DNA from 4 places in the Neobacillus sp. OS1-32 genome. Region 1 is predicted to be linked to each of the others. Evidence: predicted binding sites of a transcription regulator. Region 1 holds the regulator's gene; each other region holds the start of a gene.
What was found. Region 1 encodes Rex, which represses fermentation and respiration genes when NADH is low (regulators of the CRP and FNR family bind a similar motif). Its sites were predicted from a motif close to TTGTGAAATATTTCACAA; they were not measured.
Positions count from the first base shown of each region.

Region 2: a site for Rex is predicted at 4,870-4,887, ahead of RCG24_RS05235 (hydrogenase small subunit). Genes of this name have one in related genera too.
Region 3: a site for Rex is predicted at 3,886-3,903, ahead of RCG24_RS10420 (nitrate/nitrite transporter). Genes of this name have one in related genera too.
Region 4: a site for Rex is predicted at 3,190-3,207, ahead of RCG24_RS03400 (hydrogenase small subunit). Genes of this name have one in related genera too.

Region 1 covers NZ_CP133263.1:2,990,794-2,996,816, forward strand. The annotation lists gene groL (chaperonin GroEL) at 1-118, opposite strand, end outside; gene groES (co-chaperone GroES) at 168-452, opposite strand; gene RCG24_RS14790 (CPBP family intramembrane glutamic endopeptidase) at 814-1,533, shown strand; gene RCG24_RS14795 (YdiK family protein) at 1,530-1,730, shown strand; gene RCG24_RS14800 (cytoplasmic protein) at 1,860-2,438, opposite strand; gene RCG24_RS14805 (YhbD family protein) at 2,444-3,067, opposite strand; gene RCG24_RS14810 (redox-sensing transcriptional repressor Rex) at 3,361-4,017, opposite strand; gene moaC (cyclic pyranopterin monophosphate synthase MoaC) at 4,063-4,557, opposite strand; gene RCG24_RS14820 (ABC-F family ATP-binding cassette domain-containing protein) at 4,717-6,023, shown strand, end outside.
Region 2 covers NZ_CP133263.1:1,019,322-1,025,344, reverse strand. The annotation lists gene RCG24_RS05250 (VanW family protein) at 1-238, opposite strand, end outside; gene RCG24_RS05245 (universal stress protein) at 511-945, opposite strand; gene RCG24_RS05240 (cation-translocating P-type ATPase) at 1,208-3,868, shown strand; gene RCG24_RS05235 (hydrogenase small subunit) at 3,939-4,784, opposite strand; gene RCG24_RS05230 (proline dehydrogenase family protein) at 4,958-5,947, opposite strand.
Region 3 covers NZ_CP133263.1:2,059,123-2,065,145, reverse strand. The annotation lists gene RCG24_RS10430 (nitrate reductase subunit alpha) at 1-2,459, opposite strand, end outside; gene RCG24_RS10425 (Crp/Fnr family transcriptional regulator) at 2,920-3,618, opposite strand; gene RCG24_RS10420 (nitrate/nitrite transporter) at 3,997-5,160, shown strand; gene gndA (NADP-dependent phosphogluconate dehydrogenase) at 5,436-6,023, shown strand, end outside.
Region 4 covers NZ_CP133263.1:642,344-648,366, forward strand. The annotation lists gene RCG24_RS03370 (TerD family protein) at 1-6, shown strand, start outside; gene RCG24_RS03375 (thymidylate synthase) at 141-935, shown strand; gene RCG24_RS03380 (dihydrofolate reductase) at 932-1,435, shown strand; gene RCG24_RS03385 (hypothetical protein) at 1,495-1,728, opposite strand; gene tatA (twin-arginine translocase TatA/TatE family subunit) at 2,036-2,230, shown strand; gene tatC (twin-arginine translocase subunit TatC) at 2,370-3,110, shown strand; gene RCG24_RS03400 (hydrogenase small subunit) at 3,342-4,418, shown strand; gene RCG24_RS03405 (nickel-dependent hydrogenase large subunit) at 4,418-6,023, shown strand, end outside.

The DNA.
Region 1 (6,023 bases):
CAAGAACCACGTTGCGTCCTTTAGGTCCAAGAGTTACTTTTACTGCATCTGCAAGTGTATCAACACCGCGTAGCATCGCGCGGCGAGCGTCTTCACTAAATTTAATCTCTTTAGCCATTGTTCAAAAACCTCCTCATATGTTTAAAAAGTTTACTGATTTTTTCTTATTAGTCGATGATAGCCAAGATGTCACTTTCACGTAAAATTAAGTATTCAGTACCTTCGTACTTGACTTCAGTACCGGCGTATTTTGAGAAGATAATCCGATCGCCCTCAGAAACTTCAAGTGCTACGCGTTCTCCATTGTCAAGAACACGGCCAGTACCTACAGCTACCACTTTTCCTTCCTGCGGCTTTTCTTTTGCTGAATCCGGTAATACGATACCGCTGGCAGTTTTTTCTTCAGTTTCGACTTGTTGGATGATAATGCGATCACCTAATGGTTTTAACACTTAAAACAACCTCCTCAAATATGTGTTTTCAATCAATTATTAGCACTCGACATCAATGAGTGCTAACACAATTATTATAATAATGAATCTAAAAGTCTTTTGCAAGTCTGATGCACAAAATTTTAAAGAAAAATATGAGTGTTTTTTCGTGAACCGTATTTTAATTGATGAACTATACAGCCCCAAAAATCTAACCAATCAAATCCTTTTTTCCACCTTATAAAGTATGGTAAATTCCTCCTTTTCTATACATAAAAATTATCCAAGAGTTCTCAAAATTGAATGGGATGATTTTTAAAGGTAAAATAGTACAGAGTGATGCAAAAAACGTGATTTAGGAATAATAAAGGAGACTATATTTTTGAAGAAGGAATATTGGATTATCTTAATTGTATATATCGCGATGCAGTTTTCGGGCATCATTGGAATGCCTTTGCTTGTCAGGGGATTGAAGATCGACCGGGTTATGGCGCTGCCTATTTGGCTCATCATCAGCTTTACCCTTGCGCTGATCATTATTTTATTTATTTTAAGAAAAGACAGCCATGCTCGTGGTCCAAAGGGGACAGGCCAAGGCAGTTCTATTGGTCACTCGATAATATGGGCGGTTTCTGGCTTTTTCCTGGCACTGTTTTCGCAATATGCCGCTGCGATTATTGAGCAACTGCTGGGGATTCATATGGGGTCCGAAAATACGCAGCAAATCCTGAACATCATCGATATTTTTCCACAGGCAATGATTGTAACAAGCATCATTGGCCCGATTTTAGAGGAAATTGTCTTTCGCAAAATTATCTTTGGCAGTCTTTATCGGCGTTTTAATTTTATTATTTCAGCACTTATCAGCTCGGTTATCTTTGCTTTGGCGCATATGGAGCCTGAGCATATTATCCTTTATTCGGCAATGGGCCTGACGTTTGCGTTCCTATATGTTAAAACCAATCGGATTATCGTGCCAATCTTTGCACATGTAATGATGAACACTTTGGTTGTATTAGTCCAAACTGTTTATCGCGATGATATTGAAAGATTGCAGCGTGATCTTGAGTCCATTCAAAACTTTATCGGAGGATTTTTATGAGACGTTCACCTTTGTTTTCCGGCCTGATTTATTTTTTATTAGGCGCCCTTTTCACCTACTTTGCCATTACGGAAGTACAGACCAACGGCTGGGGCTTTTTCAGCTATCTATTAGTCATTTTGGCTACCTTCGATATTGGGTCAGGATTAAAAATGATCACCTTTCACTTCAAATTCAGGGATCAATTGAAAAAATAAGTATCATGTCAAGCACCAAGAAATGTGGAAGCAACCGTTAAGCAGCGTATCACCAAGGGCCGCTCCTTAACGCAGGTAGAAGCGGGTCGGCCATTTGTTGCTCGACGCTCGAGCTGGACATATGAAAAATTACTTGGTGCCTGACACCGTTTTGACTGTTGAGTCAGGGTCTTGTTGAAAGTCCGTCCTGTATTCAACCGTTCCAATGATACAGCCTGGGCCAATTTTTATTTTATTGCCTCTGACAATGTCCGCTGTTGTATTTTCCAGGTAAATGTCATCGCCTTCGATTACTTTGGTCTGTAGTGATCCAGTCTCTTTTCCGAACGGGAACAACGAGTTTTTCTTCCGTTTCACAGTAATTTTCCCGCCGCCGATTTCTTCAGCCTTACTGCTTCCGAACCTTAAGACAATATTAATAGTTTCAGCGGTTAATAGGCCTTTAATCTCAAAGCCGCCGCTTGAATGGAATGACTCATATTTGACCTTAATCGTTTGGCAGCCAATTTCCTTAGCTGTACACTCACCATAAATTTGAATCTCAATATGCTCTGCGTTTAACAAACCACCAATGATAAATTGTGATTCTGCTTTAAAAATTTCCGTTTCACAGTCCTTGGCCACCTTCAAGATGCCCTTGACCCTTACTTCTTCAGCTTTTACTCTGCCGCCAATCGCCGCATGACCCGATATTTCCAGTTTTTTCACGACATTTAAAATAATTTTGCCTTTAGTTCCTCTATGCAGGTTAACAGCGAGAGCTTGGCAACTACCTTTGTCCCAGACTCAAAATGAAAACTTTCAGCATTAATCAGCAGCAAACAGGAGGACACCCCCAGCTTTCTCGTGATGACGATTTCCCCATGTTTTTGTTCAATTAGCGGGCGGTTTAGCTTTAAAAGCTGAAGCAGCATTTTTCCTTCGTCTAAATTGATCTCCCCTGATTGCAGCAGTTTTTCCAATACATTTGCCTCAAGAATCCTCGAAAAATCAAACTGAAAATGGCCACTCTCACTTTCTTGGTAAATATTCATAACCGTCTCTGAAACAATGTTACGTTTTATAAGTTCATCCTTTGTTAAAATAATTTCCGTTACATTTGGTGATAACAGATCTGCCAATTCATCCAGCGACAAATTCTCCTTCATTGTTTGAATTTTTTCAATCCGTTCCAATATCCTTTCCTTGGGAAAAAAGGTTTCTTGACCTGTAAATGTTGATTTACGGATAAACCATTCCTCTGGTATAAGATCCTTCCGTTTCCAGCGGTATAACTGCCCATACGAAATTCCGGTTAAACTCAATAAGTCCTTTTTGGAAATTAACTCCTCGCTCATTTTCGATAACCCCTTTCTATTTTACAGTGTAACATAACATTGTTATGCTGTAAAATTTTATTTTCTGTTTTTTGGAAAATAGGGCTGATTGCCAATTATCCCGCACAGCTATCACCAAATCATCGTCCCCTTCCGGACAGCTTCAAACTACGATCCTCCCTTTTTGTCTTTTCTGCTATCCCATCAATAAATAAACGCATGGCCTCATGTACCTGTTGCAGTGCCTGACACCATGCTTTCACTTAGACAATTAAAAAAAGCTTCCCTGATCATCATCAGAAAAGCTTTTTCTCCTATTCTTCGGTTTCGTCGACATTCGGATAATGCTTCAAAAAGTACACCAGTGATTGCAGTTCAACTGCGAGGTCAATGTGATGTACGCGAATCGATTTGGCGACATTTAATCTTGCCGGGGTAAAGTTCAGGATCCCCTTTACATTCGTGTTGCCAAGACGGTCCGTAATCAATTGGGCAACCTGAGCCGGTACTGTTAAAATAACCACCGAAATCTCTTCTTCGTTTAAATGTTTTTCTAAATCATCCATCGCAAAAACTGGAACATCACCAATTAATGTTCCAACCTTTCCAGGGTCAACATCGAAGGCGCAGGTGATTTTGGTATTATTATTTTTCATAAAATTATAATTTAAAAAGGCAGTTCCTAAATTACCCACACCAATTAGGGCTACTTTCGTTAATTCATCCTGGTCCAGAGTTTTCCGAAAAAAGGATAATAAATAATTTACATTATAGCCATATCCTTTTTTCCCGAGGGCACCAAAATAGGAAAAATCCCTGCGAATTGTAGCTGAATCAACCTTCACTGCTTCACTTAACTCTGCTGACGACACCCTTTGTTTACCAGAAGAATGCAGATTTTTTAAAAACCGATAATATAACGGTAGCCGCTTTGCTGTTGCCTGTGGAATCTTCGTCGTTTCATTCGACATTCTCTCCTTCACCCCGCTTCAAGTATTAGCTCCATTGCTGCATGTTCAAATCAGGTCGGTTCTTTTATAGTCACCACTTTTACCGCCGGTTTTTTCCACTAAATAAGTTGGTCCGATTACCATACCCTTATCCACTGCTTTACACATGTCATAGACCGTTAAAGCACACGCAGAGGCTGCTGTTAACGCTTCCATCTCAACTCCCGTGCTACCGATTGTTTTCACAGATACGGCAATATGTAACTGGTATTGTTTTAATTGAATTTGCTCCCAGGAAAAACTAATATTTATCCCTGTTAACGGAATAGGGTGGCACATCGGAATGATCTCCCAGGTTTTCTTGGCCGCCATTACCGCAGCAACTTGAGCAACTGCCAAGACATCGCCTTTTTTCATTTCATGATGCGTTATTTTTTGGTAAATTTCTTCACTTACGGTAATGCTGGAATGAGCAAAAGCAGTGCGGACTGTTTTCGGCTTATTGCTGACGTCCACCATCTTTGCTCTTCCTTCTTCATTAAAATGAGTAAACTCAGCCATTATAAATACCTCCTCCCAAATGATACTATATTTTTTTGTCGATGTGTGTGAAACTTTGAACTAACGGTATATTTTTTTATCCAATTACGGCTTTTTTGCTCGTATTGCCGCCCTTTCGGGAATAAGGTACACTATTTGTAAGTATAGAGGTGAATGAACATGATTTTACTGCAAGTTAATCAATTACAAAAATATTATGGTGCTGACCTTATTTTATCGAATATAAAGCTAGAATTACAAACTCGGGACCGCGTCGCCCTCGTCGGCCGGAACGGGGCAGGTAAATCGACATTATTGAAAATTATTGCTGGACATCTGTCTTATGATGGCGGCGAGATCATCAAGCCGAAAGAGGTAACAATCGGCTATTTAGCCCAGAATACCGGTTTGGAATCCAATTTTTCCATCTGGGAGGAAATGTTGAGTGTCTTCGAAGCACTTCGAAAGATGGAAAAATCTTTACGCAAGCTTGAGGAGCAAATGGCTGATCCTGATATTTTTAACCATCAGGCAAAGTACGAACGAATTATTCATGAATATGACCATTTACAGGTCCAGTTTAAAGAACTTGGCGGCTATCAATTTGAAGCGGATATTCGCTCCGTGCTGCATGGACTCAATTTTCATGACCATTCATTGATGATCTCAAGCCTCAGTGGCGGTCAAAAAACACGGCTTGCGTTAGGTAAGTTACTGCTGACGAAACCGGACATTTTAATATTGGACGAGCCCACCAACCATCTGGATATCGAAACGCTCTCCTGGCTTGAACAATATTTACAAGGGTATGATGGGGCCATTTTAATTGTTTCGCACGACCGCTATTTCTTGGACAAAGTGGTCACTCAGGTGTACGAATTATCGCGCAACCGCATCCAACGGTTTAGCGGCAATTATAGTGCTTATTTAGAACAGAAGGCAGCCAATTTTGAACGTGACATGAAGCTATATGAAAAACAGCAGCAAGAAATCGCTGCCCTGCAAGATTTTATCCAGCGCAATATCGCCCGGGCGACAACGACGAAACGGGCGCAAAGCCGGAGGAAAAGGCTAGAGAAAATGGAAGTTATCGACCGTCCGTTAGGTGATGAAAAGTCTGCCAATTTTTCATTTGACATTGAAAAGCAAAGCGGCAACGATGTATTAGCGGTAAATTCCCTTGCAGTCGGTTATGATGGCGAGAAAGTATCGGAGAACATTTCTTTCCGCGTATTTAGGGGTGACAGCATTGCTTTGGTCGGCCCAAACGGCATCGGTAAGTCCACTCTGCTTAAGACGATTATTAAAAAGCTAAAACCGCTTGGCGGAGAAATTTTATATGGGTCCAATTTATTGATTGGTTATTATGACCAGGAGCAGGCAAACTTGACTTCCAACAAACGGGTCTTAAACGAACTTTGGGATGAATACCCACTTAAACCAGAAAAGGAAATCCGCACTGTGCTTGGAAATTTTCTTTTTTCTGG
Region 2 (6,023 bases), 2.0 Mb from region 1:
TCTCAAATCCCAGCTCCGCCGGTAAAATGGTCTTGATTACTTTTTGGGTGTTCGGATCAATGACATTGACGACAACCGTCTTTGGTTCTTCTTCCTGCTTTTGTTCCTCTGGAGCCCGAGTTTCAACTTGCTTGGTTGGTTTCGTTACTTTTTCGGCCGCCTCCTTTACAGAACAACCGACAAGTCCTAATAAACTCCCGGATAGTAAAATTGAAACCGCCCATTTCCCCTTTCCCATTTCACTGCTTCTCTCCTCTTATTCTTTTATGAGCTGTTTGAACTATACAATTGTTTCCAGCCAAAACATCATATTCTTATCGGAATATAAAAATGACAAAATAACAGCCCGATATTTTCCATTCGCTAATCTGAATAAATGCAGAATGAATGACAAACAAATTAACCAAACATTGCTATTAATCTGAGACTATTATAGTAGGCTGAAAATGTCGAAGCTGTCCCTTTATTAGCTAAAAAAAAATCGGCCAAGTGACCGATTAGTAGATGGGATTATTTTTGGGGAGGAACAATTAATACTGGAACTTTCGCTTCGTGAAGAATGCCATTAGAGACACTGCCTAAAACCACCCCTTTTACAGGTCCCATCCCCCGTGTACCAATGACAATATGCGTTACTGCCAGTTCTTTTGCTAGCTTGCAGATTTGCTGGACAGGGTCGCCGATTCTCATCAGCAGTTCATAGTCAATATTTTTTGATTTTAAATAATCAACCGCTGGCTTTGTTGCATTTTCAAATAACTCCTGCTGATATTCTTTGATTAGTTTTTCACTGATAAATAATTTCGTATGAATCATATTGAACGAAGGCTGGACATTTACTAGAAAAAGCTTGCTTTGAAAGGCGACCGCCAAATGTTCAGCTTCCTTCAATGCTTCAACAGAATTGATTGAACCATCCACAGCCACTAAGATCTTCTCTGACAATTTTAAAACCTCCTTTTTGAAAGCAAAAAAACCTTTTATATATTTTCAAAAGATCCTGATAATGCTTATTTCGCCAAGAAGAACCAAAATTCCTTTTTTTATTACAAACTATTACTCCGTTTCATTTTAACATTTCACCAATTGGAAGATTTCGAATAATTTATGACTTTATCCCGCTTCTTTAGTCAGAAACTAGTTCCTATGGTTTAATTAAACTAGAGGGAATTTCCATTTTTATGACTATTGAAAGGAGGCATTGGTGATGTGGCATTCAAAAAAAGTGACGGAGGTTATCACTGAAATGGGCGTCGATCCTGGTGCGGGTCTGTCGAGCAGTGAAGCCGAGAAACGATTAGAACAATTTGGTCCCAACGAATTCCGTGATCACAAAAAGACAGCGATTTGGAAACTGTTTTTCTCACAAATTAACAGCATGCTCATTTATATTTTAATTGCCGCTGCACTTATTTCGCTATTTATTGGTGAGTACAGCGATGCAGCCATCATTGTACTCGTCATCCTGCTGAATTCAGTAATCGGGGTTATTCAGGAAACCAAGGCAGAAAAAGCTCTCGAAGAACTGAAAAAATTGGCCACTCCAAAAGCAATCGTCAAGCGTGATGGAGTCGTGCAAGAAATCCCTTCGGAACAGCTTGTGCCCGGCGATATCGTGGTGATCGATGCAGGACGGTTTATCCCTGCTGATATACGCTTAATTGAAACGGCTAATTTAAAAATTGAAGAATCATCGCTTACCGGGGAATCAGTACCTGTGGACAAGGATGCAGACTGGCAGGCAGCGGAGGAAAAGGTGCCAATAGCCGACCAGCACAACATGGCATTTATGTCGACCCTGTCTGCTTACGGCCGTGGTATTGGCATTGTCGTCAATACCGGAATGAACACCGAAATTGGAAAAATTGCCGCCCTCCTTGGAGATCAAAAGCAGGAAATGACGCCATTACAGGTTAAATTAGCAGAGCTGGGGAAAATTCTCGGGATTGGCGCTGTCCTTATCTCCCTCGTTATTTTTCTGATTGGCTTCTTCCAAGGAAGGGTAGCCCTTGATATGTTTTTAATTGCTGTCAGCCTAGCTGTTGCTGCGATTCCCGAAGGCCTGCCGGCGATTGTTACGATTGTCCTGGCACTTGGCGTTCAGCGGATGATCAAGCGGCGCGCGATTGTCCGAAAGCTGCCCGCTGTTGAAACACTTGGTGCTGTCAGCGTGATTTGTTCTGATAAAACAGGGACGCTGACACAAAATAAAATGACGGTAACAGATGTTTTTGTCAATGGAACCTATGCCCCGCTGGCTTCATTAAAACTAGAAAACCAATATGAAAAGTTGTTTTTCGAAGCGCTTGTTTTATGTAATGATGCCGTTGTGACAACAGCGGAACAATCGGGCGACCCGACAGAAATAGCCCTTGTTGCTGCGGCAGGAACGGTTGGAATTGACAAACAACTGCTGGACCATCGCTATCAGCGCGTAAGAGAAATTCCGTTCGACTCCGAGCGAAAAATGATGACGACCGTCCATCAAAATAAAGACAATTTTTTGGTGATGACAAAGGGTGCCTTGGAAAGTCTCCTGCCGAAAGCAGCCACAGTTATTTTGAATGGCCAGAAAGTTCCGCTTTCAAGGACTGAGACAGAGAGGATTATATCTCAAGCTAATGCAATGTCGGATAAGGCACTAAGAGTCCTGGCGATTGCCTATAAGGAAGTTCCTCAGGTAGCTGACTTGTCAGCTGAAGAGCTTGAGAATAATCTTACCTTGCTTGGATTAACAGGAATGATTGACCCGCCAAGAATGGAAGTAAAAGCTTCAATTGCTCAATGTCATAACGCCGGCATCAAGACTGTAATGATTACTGGTGATCACCAAAAAACGGCTTTTGCTATTGCCAAAGAGCTTGGAATCGCCAGCAGTGACAAGGAGACGATGCCCGGTAACGAAATCGATACCCTCACTGAAGATGAACTGAAAGAAAAAGTCAAAAAGATTCGGGTCTTTGCTCGCGTCTCTCCTGAGCATAAAGTGAAAATCGTAAAAGCGCTTAAGGCCAACGGAGAAATTGCCTCAATGACAGGAGACGGCGTCAATGATGCTCCTTCACTGCAGCAGGCTGATGTTGGAGTAGCTATGGGGCAGAGTGGTACCGATGTGGCCAAAGGGGCCGCTGATATCATTTTAACCGATGACAACTTTGCCACAATTATCGCAGCGGTGGAAGAAGGCAGGAATATCTATCAAAATATAAAAAAAGCAATTCTATTCTTGCTCTCCTGCAATTTAGGCGAAATTATTACTTTATTCTTCGCCATCCTGCTTGGCTGGCCCACTCCGCTGACGGCAGTACATATCTTATGGATTAATTTAATCACGGACACTTTCCCAGCTATCTCGCTGGGCCTTGATCCGGACGATCCGGATGTAATGAAAGAACGGCCGCGGTCGATCAGAGAAAGCATTTTTGCCCATGGCAGCGGCCTGTTTACCTTGATCAATGGAGCAATTATTGGTTTCATTACCTTGTTCGCCTTCATTGCCGGGCTAGCTTTTTATACAGGATCAGAAAGCTTATTTACAATTGACTTTGCCGATGTCCCACAGGATGCCTTGATTCATGCACAAACGATGGCCTTTATCACTTTAAGTGTTTCGCAGTTATTCCATGCCTTAAATTTGCGGAACCAACATAAATCGATTTTCCAAGTCGGCCTATTTTCAAATAAATATTTACTGGCGTCAATTTTATTTGGTATTAGTATTCAAGCAGCATTAGTCAACATCCCATTTTTTAACAACATTTTTGCCATCCATTTTTTAACCATCAAGGATTGGCTGCTGATTCTTGCCCTCTCACTGCTGCCGATTATTCTGAATGAGCTTTGGAAAGCAGGAAAACGAATTCTTTAAACGTTTTGGAAAAAAACTGACTTGCATAAAAGAAGAGGCTGTCCAACATTTTAGGACAACCTCTTTGCTGTTACTTTCGCTTCTTCGGATAGAATCCGCCTTTATCCCAAAAGCCTTCTTCAGAGCAGCCAATGCAAGTAAATCCGGCAGCAATGCAGCGATCCATCCCCATTGATTCACAACAATTGAATGCTCTCGGCCCCTTACAGCCAAGTTTAAATAAACAATAGCCTTTTTGGGCTGTTTCATCATCATAAGATTGGGCAAACAACTTTTGATCAAAAAATGGTTTGCGATGGCAAGTCATATGAACCGTGGTTTGATAAAAAGCCTTAGGACGCATCTTTTTATCAAGTTCCGGTAACTCCCCATGAAAATGGATATGCAATAGCGTACCAATCATCACTTCCGGAATAGGGGGACACCCTGGTACAAGGGCCACTGGAGTTTCCTCCGGTATGATCGATCTAACATCAACTGAATCGGTCGGGTTACTGCCTGCAGCAGGCAGCCCGCCCCACGCTGAACAACTTCCAAAGGCAATAACAGCTTTGGCATGTTTCGCTGCCTGGATAATTTCCTCTCTGACAGATTTACCGGCAATCATCAGATATTCATCACTTTGCGGAATCCCGCCTTCAACAGCAAGGACATATTGACCTTGATATTTTTGAAAAATGGATTCCTTATGTTCTTCAGCTTGGTAGCCGCTGGCTGCAGATAAAAGCTCGCTATATTCTAATGAAATAAAATGAAGAATGGTGTCCAATGTGGTGGGTTCGACTGACCGGAGAAACGCCTCCTTACATCCGGTGCAATCCAATGCGCTTATCCAAATTACCGGAAGCCGCTGATTAGTGCGTTGTAACATCTCCTCCGAAACATCGATTGTTTCTAACCAGTTGTATTGTGTCATAGGATCCGTTCACCTCTAAGCCTTTCTTTGCAATGAATCTGTCTAATTGGAGTATAGGCTTTATCTTCACGATCTGTCTACAATATTGTGAAATGTTTAACAAAAAATCCTTTAAACTATAAACATGTTTATTAAAATAAAAACCCCCATTTCTGGGAGTTTTTCGAAAATAGTTATTTTTTACAGTTCTTCTTTTCTGACTTCGTTAATCTGCCGAGGAAGAAGGCTCCGGCAGCCACACCGATCACGGTGTTGGTTTTCTTATTAAATACCTGCTTCATGACAAGGTTTAAATTCTGTGGTCTTTCTGCCAGACGGCGCATGAAATAGCCGTACCAGTCGCTGCCGAATGGAACATAGGTACAGAAATTATAACCTTCACTGGCGAGTTTCAACTGCAGATCTCGACGGAAACCATATAGCATTTGGAACTCAAATTTATCATTTGGAATATTGTGTTTTTTAACAAATGCCTTCACGTGATTAATAACTCGATGATCATGCGTAGCAATCGATGTAAACTTACCGTTTAACAAATGCCATTCAATCAACTTAATATAGTTTTCATCAATATCTTTTTTATCCTGATAAGCAATGTCTGCCGGTTCTTTATAAGCTCCCTTTACAAGGCGGATGCGGAAATTTTGATATTTTTGCAGATACTCAAGCGCTTGATGAAAATAAGCCTGAATGACGGTACCAACATTGTCATATTCTGCTGATAAATCATTTAACAGATCAAACGAAGGCTGTAGATGCTTATAGTCTTCCATATCAATGTTAACAAACATATTATATTGGTTAGCTCTGTCCACGATTTCTCTAACATTTCCCTTGCAAAAATCGTAATCAATATCCAATCCTAACTGGGTTGGTTTTAACGAAATGTGGGCATCCACTTTGTTCTCGTGAATCGCCTCGACCACTTTAAGAATTTGTTCTTTGGCAGCAGTAGCCTCTTCTTTTTTAAAGACAAATTCACCTAGGTTATCTACTGTACAGGAGATGCCATGAGCATTTAACTCTTTAATACTATGAATCGCTTCCTCAATATTTGTACCGGCGACTACACTTTGTGCACCCATTTTTAGGCCGTATTTTTTAGCGGCACTATTGAGAAATTGGTTTTGTGATAAGGCAATAAAAAAATCTTTTAAAATCATTTTAATTACTCCTTATATAATAGATTAATATAACTAGAAATATTATAGCATAAAGTTTCACTAAAAATAAATTTGG
Region 3 (6,023 bases), 930 kb from region 1:
AATGCTTTAAAAATGTCCCAATCCGATTTAGCTTCCCATGGTACAGAGATTGCGGGGTTAAACGGATGGATAAAAGGATGCATATCCGTGCTGTTCAAGTCATGCTTTTCATACCAGGTTGCAGCAGGTAGGATGACATCTGAATAAAGAGCAGTTCCAGCCATGCGGAAATCCAAGTTAATTAATAAATCTAATTTTCCTTCAGGGGCTTTTGTCTGCCATTTCACTTCTTCTGGTCTTAAAGAATCTTCGTCATCATTTAATAATCCATTTGAAGTTCCTAATAAATGCTTTAAGAAATATTCATGTCCTTTTCCTGAACTAGAAATTAAGTTTGCCCGCCAAACAAATAGATTTCTAGGGAAGTTGACCGGGTTATCAGGATCTTCAATTGCAAATTGTAATTTGCCCTCTTTTAATTTTGTTGCAACATATTTGCCGATTTCTTCTGGTGTTTTTGCACCTGATTTTGCTGCTTCTTCATAAAGATCAATGCTATTTTGATTAAATGTTGGATAAGAAGGAAGCCAACCAAGTCGTGCCGCGAGAACATTATAATCAGCATAATGGTCATAGCGCGCTTTTTCATGAATGGGTGAAATATGATTGCTAACTGGTTGATCCTCGTATCTCCATTGATCGGTTGTAAAATAGAAGAAGGATGTTCCGTTTTGTAATTTCGGCGGTGCTTGCCAGTCACGAGCAGTTGCGATATTTTGCCAGCCTTCTGCAGGACGAAGCTTTTCTTGACCGACATAGTGCGCCCATCCGCCGCCATTTACACCTTGTGCTCCAACAAATAGTACTAGATTCAAGACAGCGCGGTAAATCGTATCTGAGTTGAACCAATGGTTAATCCCGGCACCAACAATGATCATCGAGCGGCCATTTGTATCAAGAGCATTTTGTGCAAATTCACGTGCAATTTTTGTGACAAGCTCTTGTTTGACTCCTGTAATGCTTTCTTGCCATGCTGGCGTGAACGGTACATTGTCCTCTAGAGATTTTGCAGTTTGTCCACCAAGTCCGCGGTCCACACCATAGTTTGCTAGTGTTAAGTCAAATACAGTAGTTGTATAGAATACTTCACCATTGTTTTCTACTTTTCTCAAAGGAACGTTTCGATAAAGAACTTGATTGCCTTCATGTGAGAAGTATGGAATCTTTACAGTCGCAACTTCTTCTTCGATTCCTTTGAAAGATAATCTTGGGTTAATGGCTTCACCGGACTCTTCGTCCACCATTTTTAAATTCCACTTAGCTTTATCTTCCCATCTAGCTCCCATCGTTCCGTTTGGAATAACAAGCTTCTCAGTGTTTTCGTCAAATAGAACTGGTTTAAATTCGCCATTTCCGACTTCTTTGCCAAGATCATTTGCGTTAAGGAATCGATCCGGAATGTAATGATCTCCATCCTTTTTCAATGTGACAACAAATGGGAAATCCGTATATTGCTTAGAGTAATTGATAAAGTAGTCATGCTGATTGTCAACATAAAATTCTTTCAAAATAACATGGCCCATTGCCATTGCTAAAGCACCGTCTGTTCCTTGTTTTACCTTCATCCAGTCATCTGAAAACTTTGTAGATTCCGCATAATCTGGGCTTACTGAAACTACTTTTGTTCCACGATAGCGAACCTCTGCAAGGAAGTGAGCATCTGGTGTTCGAGTTTGCGGTACGTTTGAGCCCCAAGTTAAAATGTAGCCGGAATTGTACCAGTCACTACTTTCAGGTACGTCTGTTTGATCTCCCCAAATTTGTGGTGAAGCAGGAGGGAGGTCAGCGTACCAATCATAGAAGCTTAGCATTGGCCCACCAATTAGTGACATAAAGCGAGAGCCTGCTGCATGTGAAACCATTGACATTGCTGGAATTGGTGAGAATCCAACATTGCGGTCTGGTCCATATTTTAAAACTGTATACAAAATGGATGCAGAGACTAATTTTATAACTTCATCCCACTCTGCCCGAACAAGACCTCCTTTACCGCGTGCTTGTTTATAGGCACGCGCTTTCTCGGGGTTCTCAACAATACTTTTCCAAGCATCTAATGGATTTTTATTGGTTTTTAAAGCTTCATTCCACATATTTAATAAAATACCGCGAACATATGGATACTTCACACGTAATGGGCTGTATATATACCAAGAAAAACTGGCTCCACGAGGACAGCCGCGCGGTTCAAAGTCTGGCATATCTGGACCAGTTGAAGGGTAATCAAGCTGCTGTCCTTCCCAAGTAACAATTCCATCTTTCACAAAAATATTCCAGCTGCAAGAACCAGTACAGTTAACACCATGAGTCGATCGGACGATTTTATCATGCTGCCATCTTTGTCTGTAAGCTTTTTCCCAGTCACGATTTTCATAAGTTGTTTGGCTATGGTTATTTGCTTGTTTTTCAATTGGAGTTAAATATTTTAAGCGGTTGGTTAAAGGTGAACGCTTCTTTTTCATTCATCATCTCTCCTTTTTCACGACTTTTTCAAAAAGCCTTTACTTACTATTTAAGTCGCTTTTGTTAGCTTTAATGTAACAATGTGGGAATGGGGGAAACTGTGAATAACTTCACACTAGATTTTTTTGTCACAAAACAGTCAAAAAATAAGAAGTTATGATTTTAAAAATGGAAAATGTGAGGTTTTTCACTTATACATGGTGATAATTTAACTATAATGCGGGTGTGAAATGATCGGAATAATCAAGGAGGTGCTTACCACTTATGGTAATGGGGGGATTTTAATAAAGATCCTTTTATAGTGATATGGGAACTGACAAGAGCCTGTCAGTTCAAATGTTTGCGAAAGAAAAAACGGAAACGCTCTAACGCAGTAAGGTCTCACAGGATCCATAGATGGTTTAGGTCGGGCACCTTTCAACAAAAATTAAAGAGGCTGACTTAACTTAAGTCAGCACACTAATCAATACTGCAGTAAATAGCTGGACAGTTCTCACAGCCAATTTCATCTTTAAGAAATTGAAGATCGTGAACAGTTATTTTTCCTTTTTTTAATGAAATAACTTTGTCACGTTTTAATTCATTCAAAATTCGGTTCGTGCTTTCTCTTGATGTTCCACAAAAATTTGCAAGCTCCTGGTTCGTTAAAGGCAGATCGATTAATATTCCATCTGTTTTTTTTACACCATAACTATTTGTCATACGAATAAGGGTGGAAAATAACGCGCCTTTTTTACCATTTAAAACTAAATCACGGAATTTCGTTTGTGTTTTACGGAAATGATCGCTCATCCATTTCATAAATTCAAAGGCTAATGCGCTATTTTGAAATATTTCTTTTTCAATTACATCTTTTTTAATTACAGCGATTTCCCCGTCTTCAATGATGAGCGCACTTAAAAGATACTTTGGAGAATTCGTAAATAAAGTTAATTCACCACATATATCATTTTCTCCACAAATTCGAAGTGAAAGTTCACGTCCATCTGTTGTTATTTTACTTATTTGTACTTTTCCCGAAATAATCAAATACAGCTCGTACGCGTCCATTCCTTCTTGAAATAAGTATTCCCCTTTTTTCGCTTTTATTGTTCGATCACTGAACCTGAGTAATTCTTTAATTTCAATGGAATGCGTCGGCTTCATTGTATTAGGCATTTGATTACCTCCCTTACATACATTTCAATTTATTTTACCATACTTTCTAATTGCTTGAACTTTGGTAATAGTGTTCATTTGTTGAAATTGTTTACCATGGATCAGTTGATTGCAATCATACCGAAAAGTTATTCCCCTTTATTATTAAAGCATAACTATAAATATTATAACTATTCCTACGGTGAAAACAGAAAGAAAATAGTTTGGCAAATTTGTAGATTTAATGAACAAATCGTTAACTGTGAAGAATTTTTGAACTTGGAAAAAATGTGAAGAAGTTCACATCCTGAGCCTTTTAATTTTTTTTACGATATTTTCAAGAATAAAGTGAACAAAAAAACTTAAGAAAAAATTTTTCACCCGAAAGGAGTTTTTTTAGTGAAAACAAAGTCTTTGCAATTACCATTACAAACAATTAGTTTAATTGCTGGATTTATGGTTTGGGTCATTCTATCCGGCTTAATGCCATTCATTAAAGAAGACATTCATATGACAGCAACTCAATTGTCTCTTGTAACAGCTATTCCAGTCGTGTTAGGTTCTATTCTCAGAATTCCCATTGGTTTCTGGACAAACCGCTTTGGTGCAAGAAAATTATTTTCCATCAGTTTCTTATTGTTATTGTTCCCTATTTTTTATATTAGTACTTCTAATTCTTTCGTCGATCTATTAATTGGTGGTTTGTTCCTAGGAATTAGTGGAGCTGTTTTTTCAGTCGGGGTTACATCACTTCCTAAGTATTATCCGAAAGAACGACATGGCTTTGTTAATGGAATTTATGGAGCAGGTAATATCGGAACAGCGATTACAACATTTTCCGCTCCAGTAATCGCGACGAAATTAGGCTGGCAAACTACTGTAAAGTTTTACTTAGTTTTAGTTCTAGTGATCGCTGTATTAAACTTCTTGTTTGGTGACAAGAATGAACCAAAGGTTGTTGCCTCATTTTCCGAACAATTTAAAGGTGTGTATAAAAATGAAAAATTATGGTTTCTTAGTCTGTTTTATTTCTTAACATTTGGTGCATTTGTTGCATTCACAATCTATTTACCAAATTTCCTTGTAGTTAACTTTGGTTTAGAAAAAGTAGATGCTGGTATGCGCACAGCTGGATTTATCGTGATTGCAACCTTCTGTCGCCCAATCGGTGGATGGCTTGGGGATAAATTCAATTCATTCAAAATTTTAATGCTTGTCTTTGCAGGAATGACAATTGCTGGGGTAGTCCTAGCGTTTAATCCATCCCTGATGATCTATTCTGCAGGCTGTTTAGTTATTGCTTTTGGTGCAGGGATTGGGAATGGTACTATTTTCAAATTAGTTCCAATGTATTTCTCCAAACAGGCGGGAATTGTAAACGGGATTGTATCAGCAATGGGTGGTTTAGGAGGATTTTTCCCACCATTAGTTCTTTCCATCTTATTTAATCTAACAGGGCACTATGCCATTGGTTTCATGGCATTATCTCAAGTGGCGATGGCCAGCTTAATTATTGTGATCTGGATGTATTACCAGGACAAATTAGGAATGGTCAGCAACTAAACTAAAAGAAAAAAATAATCGGGTTAAATCAATTTCATGAATCCCTGATTCGCTTGGATTGACTTATAAATTTTGATACGAAAAAAATAAAAAAATGATACACCGAACATCACAATTTATGTCATTGTAGCTATTGCCAATACTATACGGATTACATGAGAGATTTTAGTAAATTCAAGGCCGTCTTTTTTATTTGGTTATTAAATGACTAGCATGATTGAATTACGGAAGAATAAGGAAGGATAAAAGCACTCTAGATAGAAAGGAATGATTATATGTCAAAGCAACAAATTGGTGTCGTTGGTTTAGCTGTTATGGGTAAAAATTTGGCATTAAATATTGAAAGCAGAGGGTATAGCGTTGCTGTTTATAATCGTTCATCTGAAAAAACAAATGAGTTGTTAAGAGAACATAAAGGAAAAAACATTGTTGGCACATACAGTATCGAGGAATTCATCCATTCGTTAGAAACACCAAGAAAAATATTATTGATGGTGAAGGCAGGAAAACCAACGGATGCCACAATTGAACAACTAAAGCCTTATCTGTCAAAAGGTGATATCTTAATTGATGGAGGAAATACATTCTTTGCAGATACACAAAGAAGAAACAAAGAACTTGAAGCTGCAGGGATTCGTTTCATAGGTACTGGAGTGTCCGGTGGAGAAGAAGGAGCATTAAAAGGACCAGCCATTATGCCTGGTGGACAAAAGGATGCATATGAACTAGTGGAACCGATTTTAACCGCTATTTCTGCTAAAGTGAATGGGGACCCATGCTGTACATATATTGGTCCAAATGGTGCGGGTCACTATGTGAAAATGGTTCACAACGGAATTGAGTATGGTGATATGCAGCTAATT
Region 4 (6,023 bases), 2.0 Mb from region 1:
GTTTAACGGCTGGAAGAGGCTGTCCCAAAAGGTTAATGTCCTTTTGGGTCCAGCCTCTTTTTTGGAGCTTATAATTGCTTAAGCCCTTGAAGTAAATTAAAATAAAATAAGATGATTGGCAGTTAGAGGAGTGTACAAATTTGAAACAATATTTAGACTTATGTAAGCATGTGTTAGAAACTGGAACGGTGAAGGGTGATCGCACCGGAACCGGAACCATCAGTACTTTTGGCTATCAAATGAGATTTCCTTTAGCGGATGGCTTCCCACTGTTAACAACAAAAAAACTACATTTAAAATCAATTATTTATGAACTGCTTTGGTTTTTACAGGGCGATACCAATGTTCGTTACCTGCAGGAGCATGGCGTCCGCATTTGGAATGAGTGGGCGGATGAAAATGGTGAACTGGGACCGGTGTACGGTCATCAATGGCGTTCCTGGACCGGAGCCAATGGGAAAACAGTTGATCAAATCAGCGAGTTAATTGAGCAAATTAAGACCAATCCAAATTCGCGGAGATTGCTGGTTAATGCCTGGAATGTCGCGGAGATCGAGCAAATGGCACTGCCGCCTTGTCACTGTATGTTCCAATTTTATGTGGCCGATGGGAAGCTTTCCTGCCAGTTATATCAGCGTTCCGCTGATGTCTTCCTTGGCGTGCCATTTAATATTGCTTCCTACGCACTGCTGACGATGATGATTGCCCAAGTTTGCGGGCTTAAGCCCGGTGAATTTATTCATACGTTTGGTGATGTTCATATTTATCTGAATCATCTGGATCAGGTGAAGCTGCAGTTGACAAGGGAACCGCGGCCGCTGCCAACATTAAAAATTAACCCTGATGTTAAAGATATTTTTAATTTTAGCTATGAGGATTTTGTATTAGAAAACTACAACCCGCATCCTCACATTAAAGGAGTAGTCAGCGTATGATTTCTTTTATTGTGGCAATGGATGAAAATCGGCTAATTGGCAGGAATAATCAGTTACCCTGGCACCTGCCCGAGGATTTGAAGTTTTTTAAACGGATGACCTTAGGACATCCGGTGGCAATGGGAAGAAAAACACACGAATCAATTGGCCGGACACTCCCAGGCCGGGAAAATTTAATTATAACCCGTCAATTTGGGTATCAATCTGAAGGCTGTAAAATATTTTACTCAATCGATGATTTTATCCATTACTGCCGAGAACAAAATGAAGAAATTTTTGTGATTGGCGGTGCGGAAATTTTTAGAGAGACGTTGAAATACGCGGAACGCCTCTACATTACCCTCATACATCATCAATTTGAAGGCGATACATACTTTCCGGCATTCAATTTAGCAGACTGGAAATTGGTTTCAAGTGAAAAAGGGCTAAAAGATGAGAAGAATCCATATGATTATGAATTTAGAATTTACGAAAAGAATGCGAAGGTTCTCGTTTCTTAAGCTATAATGAAAAAAGCATCAGCTTTAAAGCTGATGTTTTTTTCATATTTACTAGTAATTTAATATCCATTAATTTCATATTCGGCTAATTTGGCTAGCATTCCCTGGAATTCGTGTGGATGGCAAAATTCCTCCTCACGGAAATGTGCTTTCACCCAGGCTATTAGTTCTTTCGGGCTATTAAAATACTCTCCGCTTCGATCGCTTTTTCGAATGGTGTACCTTCCATTGTCATCATCGATTGTTACCTCCACTGGCAGGGCCCCATCAAAACTGCAAAGTGAAAATTCCATCCAACTCACATCCTATCCTAAATTAATTTTCATTAGTATATGTTACTAATGATCCAATTATATGCAAAAAAAGTAATGTTGTCAAAATATTTTAAAAATTCCATTAAGATTTTCTTCATTGACTTCAAATCAGGATATTGTTAAATTGACTATAGAGATGGATAAGACATGAATTGTTCATCATACTATTACGTGTTTTATTGAAGTTTGTGAATCTTCTATGAATTATTTTAAAAAATTTTCCCAAACGCAATCCTCAGTACTATAATCGTAGTAGTCATTACAACAAATAAAGGGGAGATACTTCATGTTTTCAAATATCGGAGTACCCGGATTAATTTTGATTCTAGTTCTAGCACTGATTATTTTTGGACCGAAAAAATTACCTGAAATTGGAAAAGCTTTTGGACAAACATTAAAGGAATTTAAAAAATCAACAAGAGAGCTTACAGAAGATGTAATGGAAGATATTAAAGATGAAAAGGAAAAATTGACTAAATAAGGGTGTAAGATTTTGTGTCTTGCACCTTTTTCTTCTCAACTTACCAGATTATTATTGTGTTATGGGTTAATATTGGCCATCATACTTGGTAAAAACGACATAAAATATTTTTAACCTTTGAAATTGGCAGGGGAAGTAAATGGAAGACAAAGAATTACAGTTGGTTGATCATTTAGAGGAATTACGAAAACGAATTATTATTACGGCACTTGCCTTTATTGCTTTTTTTATCTTAGGGTTTATCTACGTCGGTGATATTTATAAATGGTTTGTTCGCGATTTGGATGTTAAATTACTCGTTCTTGGTCCTAGTGATATTATCTGGATTTATTTTATGCTCGCGACTATTGTTGCCATTGCCGGAACAATTCCGGTGCTGGCCTTTGAAATATGGCTGTTTGTAAAACCGGCTTTAAAACCAAACGAAAGAAAAATTACTCTTTCTTATGTACCAGCACTATTTTTTCTATTTGTTTTTGGACTTGCTTTTGGGTATTTTGTTATTTTCCCAATGGTGCTGAAATTCCTGGTAAACATAGGAGCCGATATGTTTGTTACAAATTTTACTGCAGAGCGGTATTTCCGTTTTATTCTGAATATGACACTTCCATTTGGAGTATTATTTGAGTTGCCGGTAGTGGTTATGTTTTTAACTTCACTCGGCATTATAAATCCATTTGTTTTAGCAAGGGTTCGTAAATATGCTTATTTTGTCCTTGTTATTATCGCAGTAGTCATTACACCGCCGGACTTTATGTCTGATTTTGTTGTTACTCTGCCGCTGATCTTGCTATATGAAATTAGCATAAACCTGTCGAAATTTGTTTACCGTAAGCGATTAAAGAAACAGCAGGAAGAAGAGATGTTAGAGTTAAACTAAGCAGACCTTAAGGAATTTGATTCCTTAGGGTCTTTTTTTGCGTATATTTAGAGAGAAAATGGTTTTTAGAACTTAATTAATGTGAAGTTTATCACTAATGTTTTTTATATAAACATCATAAGCATGCAATTAAGGCGAATTTGTGACTATTTGGAGAATAACAGGACGAAATTTTTAAACTATACTACAATTATTTTATATCAAGATTTCTATTTTTGGAGGGGAAGGCGGATGTCGAAGAAAGAGAAAACGGTTTATGAAGCCGCACTGGAACATGGATTTTCACGTCGTGATTTCTTGAAGATGTGTACGGCGCTGGCAGCGACGCTCGGTCTGGAATTTACCCAGTCCGATCAAGTGGTGAAAGCCATGGAAACAAAAACTAGAGTACCAGTTGTATGGCTGCAATTCCAAGATTGTACAGGTTGTTCAGAATCATTTATACGTTCGTCACAACCTAAAACTGAAAGCGTATTACTTGAGATGATTTCACTTGAATATTCTGAAGTGCTTTCCGCACCATCCGGGCATCAGGCTGAAGCATCAATGGAACAGGTTTTAAAAGACTATAAGGGTAAATACATACTTGCAGTTGAAGGAAGCATTCCAAAAGATGATGCTTACTTAATGGTTGGAGGAAAATCTGCCAGAGAGACATTTATCAAAATGGCTGACAATGCCCAGGCTGTCGTTGCCTACGGTTCGTGTTCCGCCTGGGGGGGGATTGTCGGTGCTTCTCCAAATCCAACTGGTGCGAAACCGGTTACAAGCTTTGTGAGTAATACCCCGGTTATCCTTGTTCCGGGTTGCCCGCCAATTGCTGAGGTTATGACGGGAGTGATTGCACATATTATTACATTTGGAAAACTTCCGGAACTTGATCATTTAGGCCGGCCGAAGGCGTTTTATCGCCACAGAATTCATGATAAATGTAACCGGCGTGCCTATTTTGATGCAGGACTGTTTGTTGAATCCTTCGATGATGAAGGGGCCAAACAAGGCTATTGCTTGTATAAAGTGGGCTGTAAAGGACCTACCACCTATAATTCATGCGCGGAAATGCGCTGGAATGGCGGAGTGAGTTACCCGATTCAGTCCGGTAACCCATGCATAGGCTGCTCCGAAAAGGATTTTTGGGATAATGGTCCATTCTTTACAAGAAGAGCGAAAATTCCTGGAACGCAAACAACGATTAATCCGGATTCCGTCGGCTTAGCAGCTCTTGGCGTAACAGCAGCAGGAATCGCTGTCCATGCAACTGGGACAGTGGTTAAGAAAAAGATGGACGAAAAACGGGGTGAAGAATAATGAGCGAACGAATTGTAGTAGATCCAATAACAAGAATTGAAGGCCATCTGCGCGTTGAAGTTGATGTAGATGAAAAAGGTGTGATTAAAGACGCCTATAGTTCAGGCACGGCTGTCCGCGGTTTGGAACTGATTGTAAGAGACCGTGACCCGCGCGATGTCTGGGCATATGTGCAAAGAATCTGCGGTGTGTGTACGACGACACATGCTCTCGCATCTGTCCGGGCAGTGGAAGATGCCCTAAAGATAAAAATTCCTAGAAATGCCCATTTAATACGTGACATCATGAACGAAGCTGTATTTATCCATGACCATGTAGTCCATTTCTATCATTTGCATGCATTGGATTGGGTTGATGTTGTAAGTGCAACAAAAGCCAATCCGGCAGAAACATCCAAGATTGCACAATCGATTTCGAAATGGCCAAACTCATCACCTGGCTATTTTGCCGATGTGCAAAACAAAGTGAAAAAGCTTGTTGCTAGCGGTCAGTTGGGTATTTTTGCCAACGGATACTGGGGACATAAGGCCTATAAACTTCCACCGGAGGTAAATTTACTGGCTGTTGCCCACTATTTAGAAGCTTTAGATTGGCAAAAAGAGATTGTAAAAATCCACACCATTTTTGGAGGGAAAAATCCACATCCACATTATGTAGTGGGTGGTATGGCCACGCCGATTGATATCAATAGCGATAACGGGGTGCACGCGGAAAGATTGATGCACGTTTCGCAACTTATTGACCAAGCTAGAGACTTTGTCACACAAGTATATATCCCTGATTTGCTGGCAATTGGGTCATTCTACAAAGATTGGACATATGGCGGCGGTTTGAATAACTATCTTTGCTACGGTGATTTCTCCACTGGAAGCCTTTATGATCACAAACTTTACCGGATGCCGCGTGGTGTTGTCTTAAATGGCAATCTTAATGAGGTCCTTGAGGTTGATCTCGAAGATCCAAAGCAAGTACAAGAATTTATTGATCACTCTTGGTATACATACGATGGTAAAGATGCCGGTGATGGCAAACATCCGTATGATGGGGAGACAGAATTAAATTATACAGGGCCAAAAGCACCATATAAAACATTGGACACAGACAAAAAATACAGCTGGCTGAAGGCACCGAGATGGAAAGAAAATCCAATGGAAACAGGTCCGTTAGCGCGGATGATGGTCGGCTATGCTGCTGGCAAAAAGGACATTGTTAATATTGTTGATGATACATTGAAAAAACTGGGACTGCCAATTAGCGCATTACAATCAGCTCTCGGTCGTACAGTGGCCCGGGGGATTGAATCGGTATTAATTTCCGAATGGATGCGAAATGATATGGATGCTCTATTGAAAAATATTAAGAACGGTGATCAAGTCACGTTTGATCGCTCGAAATGGGAACCAAACACATGGCCTGAACGTGCAAAAGGCGTCGGCTGGATCGAGGCACCGCGTGGAGCTCTTGGTCACTGGATTGATATTGAAAATGGAAAAACAAAAAATTATCAAGCTGTTGTACCAACTACATGGAATGCTTCACCGCGCGACCATCAAAATAATATCGGCGCCTATGAAGCTTCACTTAAAGGGACACCACTGTTAAATA